Regions from separate parts of the Pseudomonas sp. P4_B3 genome, predicted to be linked through region 1. Evidence: riboswitches for the same ligand, from Rfam matches in the RefSeq annotation. Region 1 holds a riboswitch; the other holds the start of a gene.
What was found. Region 1 has a riboswitch for cobalamin ahead of AC1DWG_RS23360 (CbtB domain-containing protein). Riboswitches for the same ligand answer to the same signal wherever they lie in the genome.
Positions count from the first base shown of each region.

Region 2: it holds a riboswitch for cobalamin, as region 1 does, so the genes downstream of both, cobO (cob(I)yrinic acid a,c-diamide adenosyltransferase) here and AC1DWG_RS23360 (CbtB domain-containing protein) in region 1, are expected to answer to the same signal.

Region 1 covers NZ_JBFUHR010000021.1:10,482-17,876, reverse strand. Annotated here, with positions in the region: gene cobN (cobaltochelatase subunit CobN) at 1-2,691, opposite strand, end outside; gene cobW (cobalamin biosynthesis protein CobW) at 2,695-3,765, opposite strand; cobalamin riboswitch at 3,869-4,081, opposite strand; cobalamin riboswitch at 4,276-4,501, shown strand; gene AC1DWG_RS23360 (CbtB domain-containing protein) at 4,623-4,814, shown strand; gene AC1DWG_RS23355 (CbtA family protein) at 4,826-5,533, shown strand; gene AC1DWG_RS23350 (cobalamin biosynthesis protein) at 5,530-5,943, shown strand; gene cobM (precorrin-4 C(11)-methyltransferase) at 6,029-6,775, shown strand; gene nfuA (Fe-S biogenesis protein NfuA) at 6,885-7,395, opposite strand, start outside.
Region 2 covers NZ_JBFUHR010000023.1:49,207-56,601, forward strand. Annotated here, with positions in the region: gene bluB (5,6-dimethylbenzimidazole synthase) at 1-416, opposite strand, end outside; gene AC1DWG_RS24520 (cobyrinate a,c-diamide synthase) at 413-1,810, opposite strand; gene cobO (cob(I)yrinic acid a,c-diamide adenosyltransferase) at 1,807-2,418, opposite strand; cobalamin riboswitch at 2,501-2,733, opposite strand; gene AC1DWG_RS24530 (hypothetical protein) at 2,887-3,471, shown strand; gene AC1DWG_RS24535 (PQQ-dependent sugar dehydrogenase) at 3,538-4,851, shown strand; gene AC1DWG_RS24540 (class I SAM-dependent methyltransferase) at 4,976-5,638, opposite strand; gene AC1DWG_RS24545 (C40 family peptidase) at 5,657-6,193, opposite strand; gene AC1DWG_RS24550 (C40 family peptidase) at 6,360-6,992, opposite strand; gene hda (DnaA regulatory inactivator Hda) at 7,215-7,395, opposite strand, start outside.

The sequences.
Region 1 (7,395 bases):
CGAATAGAAGTTGCGCCCGGTGGGCAGTACGTCCAGGCGACCACGACTCGGCGCGCCGCTGGGACCGGCCGGGACGAAGCGACCGCTCAGGGCATCGAGCAAGCCGCGCATTTCTGCGGGGCCGCAGGCGTCCAGACGCGGGGCAATGACGTCACGCAAACCATCGATAATGGCTTGTACCTCGATCCAGTCCGCCTCCTGTAGGAGCGACGGTGCGGCGTTCCGACCTGCTCGCGATGGTGTGTCAGTTGACATCAATGTGGCTGACACACCATCGCGAGCAGGCTCGCTCCTACAGGGGTCTTGTATGGTATTCAGGGTTTGTGAGATCAGTTGTGTAGCGAACAGCTCAAGACGTTCACGGGTATCGCCTGTGGTACGCCAGAGTTCGTCGCCGAGCACTTGCAGTTGTTCAGGTCGCGGCCCAGTCCACGGCTCGGCCAAGGCGCAATCGAGCGGATCGAACCCTAGTCCGAAGGCCTTGGCCAGTGCCCGCAGCAGACTCGACTGCGCACCGCGGCCATCGCCCCGTGGAATGCGCAACAACGCCAGCAAGGTATCGATACGCAAACGCCCGGTGGGCGATTCGCCGAACACATGCAGGCCATCGCGGATCTGCGACTCTTTCAAGTCGCACAGATAAGTGTCGAGTCGCGGCAACCAGATCGCTGCATCGGCATCGCTGTCGAGCTGCTCGTCCAGCTGCAGTTCACGGTCGATGTGGGTGTCGCGCACCAGTTGCAGGATGTCGCGCTGCAACTCGCGGGCGCGGCGCGGATCGAGCAACTGCGCTTCGTAATACTCGTCGGCCAACAGTTCGAGGTTACGCAGTGGGCCGTAGGTTTCGGCGCGGGTCAGCGGTGGCATCAAGTGATCGATGATCACCGCCTGGGTGCGCCGCTTGGCCTGGGCGCCCTCGCCCGGGTCATTGACGATGAACGGATAGATGTTCGGCAGCGGCCCGAGCAGTGCATCCGGCCAGCAATTTTCCGAGAGCCCCACGCCTTTGCCTGGCAGCCATTCGAGGTTGCCGTGCTTGCCGACGTGGATCACGCCGTGGGCGCCGTAGGTGTTGCGCAGCCAGAAGTAAAACGCCAGGTAACCGTGGGGCGGGACCAGGTCCGGGTCGTGATACACCGCGCTCGGGTCGACCTGATAACCCCGCGCCGGTTGAATGCCGACGAAGGTCAGGCCCAAGCGCAGGCCGGCGATCATCATCCGTCCGCTGCGGCACATCGGGTCGCTCTCCGGCGCGCCCCAACGTTCGAGCACCGCCGCGCGGTTGGCTTCGGGCAGTGCATTGAACATCGCCAGATAATCATCCATGCCCAGGCTTTGCTGGCACGGACGCAGGTCGAGGGTCTCGAGATCGTTGCTGACGCCACCCAGCAACTGCTGGATCAGCGCGGTGCCGCTGTCCGGTAACTCAGCCGGCAACGGATAACCTTCGGCATGCAGCGCCCGCAGAATGTTCAGCGCCGCCGCCGGGGTGTCGAGGCCGACGCCATTGCCGATGCGGCCGTCGCGGGTCGGATAATTGGCGAGAATCAAGGCAATGCGTTTTTCAGCATTGGGCACCCGCGCCAGATCGACCCAGCGCCGCGCCAGTTCGGCAACGAAATCCATGCGTTCCGGTTGTGGCCGATAGCAGACCACATCCGACTGACTGCGCTCACTGCGCCACGCCAGGTCCTTGAAGCTGATCGGACGGCTGATGATACGCCCGTCCAGTTCCGGCAAGGCGATGTGCATCGCCAGGTCGCGAGGGCCAAGCCCTTGTTCACTGGCACGCCAACCCGGCTCGTTGTCCTGGGCGCAAATCGCCTGGATCACCGGAATATCGCGACGGAACGGCCGCAGGTGCGGCGCTTCGGGACTGGACTGGGCGAAACCGGTGGTGTTCAGGATCACCGAGACGCTGGCCTCGTCCAGCCAGTCCTCGACCATGGAAAGGCAAGCTGGCTCTTTAAGACTGGCCAGCGCAATCGGCAATGGATTCAACCCCGCCGCCTGTAAACGCTGGCAAAAAACATCAATGAAAGCGGTGTTCGCCGCCTGCAAATGCGAGCGGTAAAACAGCACTGCCGCCACCGGTTGATCGGCGTGCCAGTCGGCTTGCCAGTCGCTCAGTGCGGCAGAATGTTGGTGCGGATGGTAAATCGCCGTGCGCGGCAGGGTTTGCGGCTCGCCCCAGGTGTAATCACGGGCCAGCCAGCGGTTGGCCAGACAGCGGAAGAAATCCAGGGCGTTACCCCTGCCACCCTGACGCAGAAACTGCCAGAGCCGGTCGCGATCCTCGGCACCGACGGTGCTCAGGTCACTGAGCTCCGGGTCCGGACGATCATCGCCCGGCACCAGAATCACCTGCACGCCGCGCTGCGACAGTTCGACCAGGCGCTCGATGCCGTAACGCCAATAGGCGATGCCGCCGTGCAGTGAAATCAGGATCACCCTGGCGTGACGCAGCACTTCATCGACGTACAAATCGACCGAGGCATGGTTCTGCACCAGCATCGGGTTGGCCAGGCGCACGCTCGGATAATCTTCGGGCAATTGCTGCGCCGCTTCGGCGAGCAGCGCCAGGCTGGAATCGCCGCTGCACAGGACCACCAGCTCGGCAGGGGTTTGTCCAAGGTCGGCAATGTTGTCATCCGACACGAAACCGCCGGGTTGGGTCCTGAGCAGGTGCATGGCTTACACGCTGAGCGCGGCGCGCAATTGCGCTTCGAGCACGGCGGCGTCCAGTTCCTGGCCGATCAGCACCAGGCGGGTTACGCGTGCTTCTTCGGCGCCCCACTGGCGGTCGAAGTGCTTGTCGAAACGCGTGCCCACGCCCTGGATCAGCAGGCGCATCGGTTTGTTCGGGATCGCGGCAAAACCCTTGACCCGCAGGATGCCGTGCTGGACCACCAATTGGGTCAGCGCATCCAGCAGCAAGCTTTCGTCGGCTTGCGGCAGTTCGATGGAGATCGAATCGAAGGCGTCGTGATCGTGGTCGTCATGATCATCGTCACCATCGTGATGATGGTCGTGGTGGCTGTGACGACTGTCGATGTGTTCTTCGGAGCCGGCACCCAGGCCGATCAGCACGCCCAGTGGCAGGCGACCGCTGCTGGCTTCAATGATTTTCACCGCTGGCGGCAATTCCTCGGCGACTTCCAGGCGCACGCGGGCCAGGTCCGCCGGGTTGATCAGGTCGGCTTTGTTGAGAATCACCAGGTCGGCGCTGGCCAGTTGGTCGGCGAACAGTTCGTGCAGCGGCGATTCGTGGTCCAGGTTCGGGTCGAGTTTGCGCTGGGCGTCGACCTGATCCGGGAAGGCGGCGAAGGTGCCGGCGGCCACGGCCGGGCTGTCGACCACGGTGATTACCGCATCCACCGTGCAGGCGCTGCGGATTTCCGGCCACTGGAAGGCTTGCACCAGCGGCTTGGGCAGGGCCAGGCCGGACGTTTCAATGAGGATATGGTCGAGATCGCCGCGACGGGCCACCAGTTCGCGCATCACCGGGAAGAATTCTTCCTGGACGGTGCAGCACAGGCAGCCGTTGGCCAGCTCATAGACACGGCCGTTGGCTTCTTCTTCGGTGCAACCGATGGAGCATTGCTTGAGGATTTCGCCGTCAATGCCCAACTCACCGAATTCGTTGACGATCACCGCGATGCGGCGACCCTGGGCGTTGTCGAGCATGTGCCGCAGCAGCGTGGTTTTACCCGAGCCGAGAAAGCCGGTGACGATGGTGACGGGGAGTTTGGCCAGTGTTTTCATCGGATGCCCTATGGCTAAGGTGGCGGGCATACGGGACGACGACCGGCAACGCGGGCGCGCGTGCCTGAAGAGTTCGCCACCGGATCACCCCGCCCGGTTGAAAGTGAGAATCTGTGACGAGGCAGGTCTCCTGGCTGACGGTGTGCCGGCCTTGAGCCTGGCATTCGCTGCGCCTTCCCGCCGGCCTCATGGATTGAGTCAGCAGTGGCGTGGCAACGAACATCACCGTTCACAGTTGCGGGGGCAGCCGCGGCATCGACCGCGTTCCCTTCTTAGCTTCGACAAACGCCGAAGAACCTCGAAAGCGCAAGGCTACGCATGGTGGGAAGACCGGTCAATCACTGTAGGAGCTGCCGAAGGCTTCGATCCTTTGATTTTGCTTTTAAAAACAAGATCAAAAGATCGTCCGAACGCGGCCCGAGCCTTCGGCAGCTCCTACAAAGAGCCGGGCATCATTCAGCTTCAAGTGAGAACCCTTGCCAATTGACGCCCAACCCCCGCCCATGCTCTCCTACGCACCTTGTTACGGGTGCCCTTCACAGGGTGAAACGGGAAACCGGTGAATCATGTGCTTTACTCTAAAGCCATGTCAGTCCGGTGCTGCCCCCGCAACGGTAAGCGAGCGAAGCGTCAGATCCACTGTGCCAATACGGCATGGGAAGGTGATGCTTTCAGGTTCAGGCCCAAGCCTTTGCCCCTCGTGAGCCCGGAGACCGGCCCGCAACACAAAGTGACCAGCACGGTCACTGAACCAACAAACCCGCGGTGGGCGGGCGCTGTTTGAAACCTTGCGCGCCTGGTCGTGCGGTTTTTTGCATGCGCTCTTAATCCCCGCTGACAGACCAGAGGGAAACGCCATGTCGATCATCAGCAGCGCCGAACACACATCCGCGAGCACCACCTCAACCCTGACCCAACGTCTGACCGTCGCCGTCTGTGCGTCGATCCTTGGCGCGTGCCTTGTGTATTTTGCCGGTTTCTCGCACATCGAAGCGGTGCACAACGCCGCCCACGATACCCGTCACAGCTCCGCGTTCCCGTGCCATTGAGAGCTGTCGTCATGATCAAGCGTATTGCGCAAACCGCAGGTTTCACCGGGTTGCTGGCCGCCCTGTTGCTAACCCTGCTGCAAACCTTCTGGGTCGCTCCGCTGATTTTGCAGGCCGAGACCTACGAAAAATCCGAGCCGGCCGCTGTTGAAATGCATGAACACGCCGACGGTGCGATGGCTGCCCACACTCACGATGCGCAAGCCTGGGAGCCGGAAGACGGCTGGCAGCGCGTGCTGTCGACCACCGGCGGCAACCTGGTGGTAGCGGTCGGTTTCGCCCTGATGCTCGCCGGCCTGTACACCTTGCGTGCGCCGACCAAAACCTCCCAGGGCCTGCTCTGGGGCCTGGCCGGTTATGCGACGTTCGTGCTCGCGCCGACGCTCGGCCTGCCACCTGAATTGCCCGGCACTGCCGCCGCCGATCTGGCACAACGGCAACTGTGGTGGATTGGCACCGCTGCTTCCACTGCCGTCGGTATCGCCCTGATCGTATTCAGCCGTCACTGGCTGATGAAAGTCCTCGGCGCAGCGATTCTCGCCGTCCCCCATGTGATTGGCGCGCCGCAACCGGAAGTGCATTCGATGCTCGCTCCGGAGGCACTGGAAGCCCAGTTCAAAATCGCTTCGCAACTGACCAACGTGGCGTTCTGGCTGGCCCTGGGCCTGATCAGCGCCTGGTTGTTCCGTCGCAAAAGCGATGGTCAATACCACGCATGACGGATATCAGCACAGCGCCGACCCTGGTGGTCGGCCTGGGCTGCCAGCGCGGCTGCCCCGTCAGCACGTTGCTGGCGCTGCTCGATCAGGCACTGGAGGCGCACCAGATTGCTCGTCATGAAATCAAGGCCCTGGCCAGCATCGACTCGAAGCGCGACGAACCTGCGTTAATCGAACTGGCTCAGCAGCTTGGCCTGGAATTGATGTATTTCAGCAGTGAACAACTGGCCGCTTATGAACCGCAACTCAGTCATCAATCGCAAATAGCGTTTGAACGCACCGGTTGCTACGGCGTGGCGGAAAGCGCCGCACTGGCCCTGGCGGAACAACTGGCCCAGGCCCCGGCAAAACTGCTGATTCCACGACAAAAATACGCCCAGGCAACCCTGGCATTGGCCGGCGCGGCATAAAAAACCCGATAATCCCCACCGTTGATCATGAACACTCTTCATCTGAAGCCCTGTTCAGCCCCTTTTTTCCCCACAGGAACCGACGATGACCGTCTACTTCATTGGCGCAGGTCCCGGCGACCCCGAACTGATTACCGTCAAGGGCCAGCGGCTGATTCGCAGTTGTCCGGTGATCATTTATGCCGGTTCCCTGGTACCGGCCGCCGTACTGGAAGGTCACTGTGCCGAACAGGTGGTCAACAGCGCCGAACTGCACCTGGAACAGATCATCGACCTGATCAGGACCGCCCACGCCAACGGTCAGGATGTTGCCCGGGTGCACTCCGGCGATCCGAGTCTTTATGGCGCCATTGGCGAGCAGATTCGCTATCTGCGCGAGTTGGGAATTGCGTTCGAAATCGTCCCAGGCGTGACGGCCACAGCCGCTTGCGCTGCGCTTTTGGGTGCGGAGCTGACGCTGCCGGACGTTTCGCAGAGCGTGATTCTGACGCGCTACGCCGACAAGACCACCATGCCACCCGGAGAGGAGTTCTCCAGCCTCGCGCAACACGGCGCGACCATGGCGATTCACTTGGGGGTCAATCACCTGGCGAAGATCGTTGAGGAACTGCTGCCCCATTACGGCGCCGATTGCCCGATTGCGGTGGTCCACCGCGCGAGCTGGCCGGATCAGGATTGGGTGATGGGAACACTCGAGGATATTGCCGGGAAGGTTGAAGCCAAGGGCTTTCGCCGTACGGCGTTGATTCTGGTGGGTCGGGTGCTGGGCAGCGACCACTTCAGCGAGTCATCGCTGTATCGCGCGGGGCATGCGCATCTCTATCGCCCTTAAAATCAAAAGATCGTCCGAAGGCTCGGGCCGCGTTCGGACGATCTTTTAAGCTTCGCCCATAAAAAACGGCGCTCACGGGGCGCCGTTTTTTGATTTCGCAGCGAACACCTTAGTAGTAGGCGTTTTCTTTCTGCGTGTGGTCGGTCACGTCGCGAACGCCTTTGAGCTCCGGGATGCGCTCGAGCAAAGTGCGCTCGATGCCTTCCTTCAGCGTCACGTCGGCCTGGCCGCAGCCCTGGCAACCACCGCCGAACTGCAGGACGGCGATGCCGTCTTCGACCACGTCGATCAGGCTGACCTGACCGCCGTGGCTGGCCAGCCCCGGGTTGATCTCGGTTTGCAGGTAGTAGTTGATGCGCTCGTTGACCGGGCTGTCGGCATTGACCATCGGTACTTTGGCGTTTGGCGCCTTGATGGTCAGCTGGCCGCCCATGCGGTCGGTGGCGTAGTCGACAACCGCATCGTCCAGGAAGGCTTCGCTGAAGTGGTCGATGTACGCGGTGAAGCTTTTGAGCCCCAGCGCGGTGTCTTCGGGTTTTTCTTCGCCCGGCTTGCAGTAGGCAATGCAGGTTTCGGCGTACTGGGTGCCAGGCTGGGTGATGAAGACGCGGATGCCGATG
Region 2 (7,395 bases), on a different contig from region 1:
TTCTGGATCGCACAGGACAGCGAGGCCATGTCCATTTCCGGCAAGGTGCGGCGGCCGAAGATATGCTGCTCGCGGTCGTCCATCAGTGCGGCGACCAGTACCTCGGCGCAATCGTTGATGCCTTCCACCTTGAGCTTCATGAACTCGTCGCTGCGCTCGCCGAGGGCTTCGGCGGTGCGGACGCGTTCTTCTTCCACCAAGGCCTGGATTTGTCCGCGCAAGGCACGATCGCTGATGCGGATGAAGCGCCAGGGCTGCATCAGGCCGACACTCGGTGCCTGATGTGCGGCCTCGAGCAGGCGCAGCAGCAATTCGGGCTCGACGGTGCCGCCGCTGAAGTGGCGCATGTCGCGCCGTTCGGCGATGGCGCGATAGACCGCTGCGCGTTCGGCTTCGGAAAATGCGTCGTCCGTCATGGCCGTTTCGCTGGCAAGGCAGCTCCTACAGGGGCTAGCTGATCCATTGTAGGAGCTGGCTTGTCGGATCGCCGCATCGCAGCGAAAGCGGCTTCAAGGTCAGGCGCAAACAATGCGGCAATCGCCGAGGGGTTCGACGGAAAATAAAAGTGCACATAAGAGGCGGTCATCCGCCCTTCACGGTAGACCGCCTCCGCTCCGCGTCCGCCGTTAGGGCTCAAGCCACGGGCAATCGGCGCCAGTTCAGTGGTGGTCAGCGAATGGTGATAGGTGTGCCCGCGCAGCGAACCTTCCGGCAGTTCCACCGCTTGCAACGCCAGCGCGGCCAGACGCTTTTGCATGACCGCATCACCGGCCAGCAAGCCAACCAGTTCGGCGCGAGTGCCCTCGACATCGGTCAGGGAATCGAGCAGATACAGCATGCCGCCACACTCGGCGAGCAACGGTTTGCCTGCCCGGTGGTGGGCACGGATCGCGTCGAGCATCGCGGTGTTTTGCGCCAACCCAACATGGTGCAGTTCCGGGTAACCACCGGGCAGATACAGGCTGTCCGACTCCGGCAACGCACGGTCGCGGATCGGCGAGAAGAACGACAACTCGGCGCCCATCGCCCGCAGCAGATCCAGGCTCGCGCCGTAGGTGAACGCAAAGGCTTCATCGCGGGCGACGGCAATGCGTACACCGGCCAGCAGCGGTTCGGCTGCAATGACATCAGGGGCGGCGAACTCGACCGCCGGCGGCAGCGCAACCTCGCAACTACTGGCCAGTGCATCGGCGGCCGCATCGAGGCGCAGGTCGAGATCGTTCAGCTCACTGGCCTGCACCAGCCCCAGGTGCCGGCTCGGCAATTCGATCCCGGTTTCCCGGGACAGCGCGCCGTACCAGCGCAAACCTTCAGTCAGGCTGCCTTCGAGCAGTTGCGCGTGGCGCAGCGTACCGACACGATTGGCCAGCACCCCGGCGAACGGCAAGTCCGGCTGATAACGCGCCAGCCCCAGGGCCAGGGCGCCAAAGGTCTGGGCCATGGCCGTGCCATCGATCACACCCAGCACCGGCACACCGAAATGCCGCGCCAGATCGGCGCTCGACGGCGTACCGTCGAACAGCCCCATGACGCCTTCGATCAGGATCAGGTCGGCTTCAGCAGCGGCTTCCCACAGCAGCCGGCGACTTTCTTGCTCACCAACCATCCACATGTCCAGCTGATACACCGGCGCACCGCTGGCGCGCTCGAGGATCATCGGATCGAGAAAGTCGGGGCCGCACTTGAACACGCGGACCTTGCGCCCCTGATTGCGATGCAATCGGGCCAGCGCCGCGGTGACGGTGGTCTTGCCCTGGCCGGAAGCCGGCGCGGCAATCAGTACCGCCGGACAGAGTCGAGGCTGACTCACAATTCGACGCCTTTCTGCGCTTTGATCCCGGCCTGGAAGGCGTGCTTGATCATGCCCATTTCGGTGACGGTGTCGGCCATCTCGATCATTTCCGGCTTGGCGGCACGCCCGGTGACTACCACGTGTTGCATCGGTGGTCGGGCCTGCAAGTCGCTGAGCACCTGATCGAGATCGAGGTAGCCGTGCTTGAGGGCAATGTTCAGCTCATCCAGCACCACCAGACCGATGGACGGATTGCGCAGCAGTTGCTGCGACACCGCCCAGGCGGCTTCGGCGGCGGCGATGTCGCGCTGACGATCCTGGGTTTCCCAGGTAAAGCCTTCGCCCATCACATGAAAGCGCACCTGCTCGGGAAAGCGCCGGAAGAACAGCTCTTCGCCGGTGCTGTTGCGGCCCTTGATGAACTGCACCACGCCGCACTGCATGCCGTGCCCCATGGCGCGGGCAAGCATGCCGAAGGCCGAACTGCTCTTGCCCTTGCCGTTGCCGGTCAACACCAGCAGCAGGCCGCATTCGTTCGGGGAATTGGCGATGCGCTCGTCGATCACGGCTTTTTTGCGCTGCATGCGCGCCAGGTGGCGTTCGTCACGATCGGGGGTATCAGTCATGGGGGAGCTCTCCGTTGAGGCAGGAATAACGGCGGGCAGGCACAAGAATAGAAGGCAAAAAGCCTGGCATCGCCCACCGTGATGCCGCTGGATGAATCAGGCCGGTCTCCGGGCTCATGAGTGGCGCGAGGCCAGACTGTGCGCCTTCCCGCATCGAATCGACACAGTGGCATCACACACAGTTTTCACTCATTTACCGTTGCGGGGGCAGCGCCGGAATTGCGGGCCTTCGACCAACAGAAGGACTCACTCACCGGCTTCCCTGTTTCACTCTGTCGACCCAAGCCACAGAGCACCTGAAACAAGCCGCGAAGGTTAGAGGGTTGGGGGTGGAGCGTCAATTAAAGCCGGGAGGCGATCGACCGAATATCTGCCATCAATCAATAAACTGACGTCAATCTTGTGCCACGCCCAAAGCAGTGATATCAAAGAGCCACAACCCCACAACACAATAACAAGGGTGAACCCATGCAAGGCATGATCATCAGCAATCCAAAGCTGGAATTCCTGCGCCCGGTGCTCGAGCGCTGGTTCGAATGCATCGACCGCTATAACGCCGTCCGCGGTGATGGCGACACACCGTACTGGCACGACGAAAAGGCCAACCTCGGGCTGCTGTCCGCCGCCGCCTGGATGGCCGAGATGGTCACGCTGCAACAGACGCCCACCCGCAAACAGACCGAAGAAGGCGAACGCAACAGCCGTGCCGACCTGTTCCTCGCCTCGCCCGAAACCCGCGCGTACATCCAGACCAGCCAGCGCTGGCCACGGGTCAACAGCCTCAACCTGACCCAGGCCCTGCTCGACATCACCAGCGATGCAAAGCGACTGAGCCACGCCAGCGACCTGAAAGTCGGCTGCCTGTTCGTTGCCCCGCAAAAAGCCCAGCAAGGCGCAACGCCGGAAGAACTCCAGGACATGGTCGACGACCTGCAAAAGGAACACACCTGCGCCGTTGCCTGGTACTTCCCTTACGCCTATCGCAAGTTGCGCAACGAAGCCGGCAACTATCACCCCGGCATTGCGGTGCTGTTCAAGGAAGCACGTGGCTAAGGGTTGAACCATCGGACGACAACGCATCTCTATGATTAGAACAAGGCATTCATAGGGAACACCAGCATGCGCAAGCCCCCGCTCGTTCTCGTTATCGCACTCTGCGGAGGGCTCGCCGCTTGTGGCGAGACCTCCCGCCTGCAAGTCTCCGACGGCACCGGTCCATCGCCACAATTGCCGGAACCGAACAAAACCCTGATCCCGACCATGAACATCGCCCCGGCCATCGGTTGGCCGCCGGGTGCAAAACCCGTCGCCGCCACGGGCACTCAAGTGGCCGCTTTTGCCGAAGACCTGGATCACCCGCGCTGGCTTTATGTGCTGCCCAATGGCGATGTGCTGGTGGCGGAAACCGCCGCACCACCCAAACCCGAAGACGGCAATGGCATTCGCGGCTGGGTCATGAAGAAAGTCATGGGGCGTGCCGGCTCTACCGTGCCCAGCCCGAACCGCATCACGTTGCTGCGGGACAAGGATCACGATGGCATCGCGGAAACCCGCACGGTGTTTCTGCAAAACCTCAATTCCCCTTTCGGCATGACGCTGGTCGGCAACGACCTGTACGTGGCCGACACTGACAGCCTGCTGCGATTCCATTATGAAAACGGCGATACGCAGATCAAGTCACCAGCCATCAAGGTGATCGACCTGCCGGGCGGCCCGCTGAACCACCACTGGACCAAAAACGTCATCGCCAGCAAGGACGGCAGCAAGCTCTACGTCAGCGTGGGTTCCAACAGCAACGTCGCCGAAAACGGCATGGACAAGGAAGAAGGTCGCGCAGCGATCTGGGAAGTGGACCGTGCCACCGGCCGGCACCGGATCTTCGCCTCCGGCCTGCGCAACCCCAACGGCATGGCCTGGGAACCGCACAGTGGCGCACTGTGGACCGCGGTCAACGAGCGGGATGAAATCGGCGGTGATCTGGTACCGGACTACATCACCTCGGTGAAAGACGGCGCGTTCTATGGCTGGCCGTTCAGTTACTACGGCCAGCATGTCGATGTTCGTGTCGAGCCGCAGAACCCGGACCTGGTGGCCAAGGCCATTGCCCCGGACTACGCCGTCGGCCCGCACACGGCGTCACTGGGCCTGACCTTCGCCGAAAACAGCAAGCTGCCGGCGCCATTCACCCAAGGGGCATTCATCGGTCAGCACGGCTCGTGGAACCGCAAGCCACACAGTGGCTACAAAGTGATTTTCGTGCCGTTCAGCGCAGGCAAACCTGTCGGAAAGCCCATTGAAGTGCTCAGCGGTTTTCTCAACGACAAAGAACAAGCCATGGGCCGCCCGGTGGGCGTGGTGATCGACCGGCAAGGCGATCTGCTGGTGGCCGATGACGTGGGGAACAAGGTGTGGCGGGTTTCGGCTGCCAGGTAACGGGATACATCACCTGTGGGAGCGACGGTGCGGCGATCCGACCTGCTCGCGAATGCGCACGGTCAGTCGACAAATTTGGTGACTGATACACCGCTTTCGCGAGCAGGCTCGCTCCCACAAAGGCTTAGCGTTTGCGACAGAGTGTTAGCCCATCACCCAACGGCAACAACGACAGATCCACCCGCACATCGTCTTTCAACGCTCGGTTGAGCGCCTGGATTGCCCGGGTGTCCGCGCTCTCGGGGCTGGCCTCGAGCACACGCCCGCTCCACAGGGTGTTATCGAACACCGCCAACCCACCGACCCGCAGCAATCCCAGGGCGTGTTCCAGATAAGCCGGGTAGTTGGCCTTGTCGGCATCAATGAACACCAGGTCGTACTGCCCGCCCTGCCCTTGTCGCTCAAGCTCGGCGAGGGTTTCCAGCGCCGGAGCCAGTCGCAGGTCAATCCGCCCGGCGAGCCCCGCCTCTTGCCAGTAGCGCCGTGCGATGGCGTTGTAGTCGCCGGGGATATCACAGCAAATCAGCGAGCCATCAGCCGGCAATGCCGCCGCCATGCACAGGGCACTGTAACCGGTAAAGGTGCCGACTTCGAGCAAGCGCCCGGCCCCCGTCAGTTTCACCAGCAAAGCGAGAAACTGCCCCTGCTCCGGAGCCACCTGCCAACGTGCCATCGGCAGCGCCTGGGTCTCATCGCGCAAGCGCTTGAGCAGTGGCGTTTCGCGCAGGGAGACATCGAGCAGGTATTGGTACAGGGCGTCGTCGAGATTAAGCGTGCGAGCAGTCATGACCGGCAGCTCCGGACGTTACGGGTTGCGCGCCAGGTGTTCAGGCTGCAGAACACGCTTGGCGCTCAGATAAGCTTTTTGCCAATAGGCCTTGGACAAGCTGTCGAGCTTCACGGTGCCGCCAGTGGCTGGTGCGTGGACGAAGCGCCCTTCTCCCACGTAGATGCCGGCATGACTGACCTGGGAACCGCCATTGGTGGCGAAGAAAATCAGGTCACCGGTTTGCAGGCCTTCCTTGCCCACATTCGCCGCTTGCATGGAGATCATCTCGCGAGTGGTGCGCGGCAAGGAAATACCGGCGACATCGCGATACACGTAGCCGATCAGGCCGCTGCAATCAAATCCGGAATCCGGCGTGTTGCCACCCCAGCGATAAGGCGTGCCCACAAGGCCGAGCGCGCGAAACAGCACGTCTTCCGCTTCGGGCGAAAAAGCTTGTGAGGAGCCAAATACGATGGGAGCGCGAACCACCGGCGCAGGTGGCGGTGTACGACTGGCGCAGGCGCTGAGTAGCGCAGCGAAGAACATGATTGCGAGGCGGGCCGACGTCGTCATAAGCAGAGCATCCTGATCTGGCTGCGGCTTTTTTCTGCTGGGAATGCAGAAAAGAAAACCGCCTGCGCGTGACGCAGGCGGTTTGCCATCATTCATATATCAGGATTCTAGCGGTTATATGGCAAACTTCAAGTAAGACTTTAAGTTCGCCTTACAAATTGTCCGCTTATTTACGTGCAGTGACGATTGGCGACGCATTCGGTGCCATCGCCAGGGCGCGCTTGGCTTCGATGAAGGTCTTGCTCCAGTAGCTGTCACCCAGACTATCGATCCGCACACCACCGCTACGGCGGCTGCTGGAGTGGATGAACTGGTTGTCACCCAGGTAGATCCCGGCGTGACTGACGCGACCGCGACGACCGTTGGTTGCGAAGAACAGCAGGTCGCCCGGCTCAAGCTTGCTGCGCGAGACCAGCGGAGCGTCCACGTTGATCATTTCGCGGGTGGAGCGTGGCAGGTTCATGCCCGCTTCTTCGCGGAACAGGTAACCGATGAAACCGCTGCAATCGAAGCCGGCTTCAGAAGTACCGCCGAAACGGTAACGGGTACCGATCAGGGACATGCCACGTTCGAGGATGCTGTCGGCCAGGACCGGAAGCTGGTAGGACTTGCCGCCAGCGAAGTCTGCGAGTTCTTTTTCGGTCGCCAGCTCTTCCTGAAAGAAAGCGGAAGACTGGGCAGTAACGGAGTTTTGAACCTGTTGCTGCGGGGCTTGCTGGGACACCGGAGTGTGGGCAGCGCAACCGAACAACAGGGTAACGAGTGCGAGAGGCACGAGGGGTGCGAAGCGATTTAGCATGGGCACGACCGTGGCTGATAGTTGTAAAGAAGCCGAGACTATGCCCGCTATCATCCTCATTTGCAAATTCAATCGATCTTTTTGTGACTTATCCGTTTCTCGTTTACATCTAAGCGCTTAAGCCCATTTTAAACATACGCGCAGCCTGCAACCGGGCAGGAAAGCGGGGTTTCTGGTGCCTGTAATTCGCCGAACTGGCTAAAAGCCCCGGATTCAGCGGGTTTACCAGCCGAGGGTTTCTTTCAAAAACGGGATTGTCAGCTTGCGCTGAGCCTGGAGGGAGGCCTGATCGAGACGCTCGAGCAGCTCGAACAGCGCACTCATGCTGCGGGTACCGCGAGTCAAAATGAAATGCCCGACTTCATCGGTCAGATGCAGCCCGCGACGGGATGCGCGCAATTGC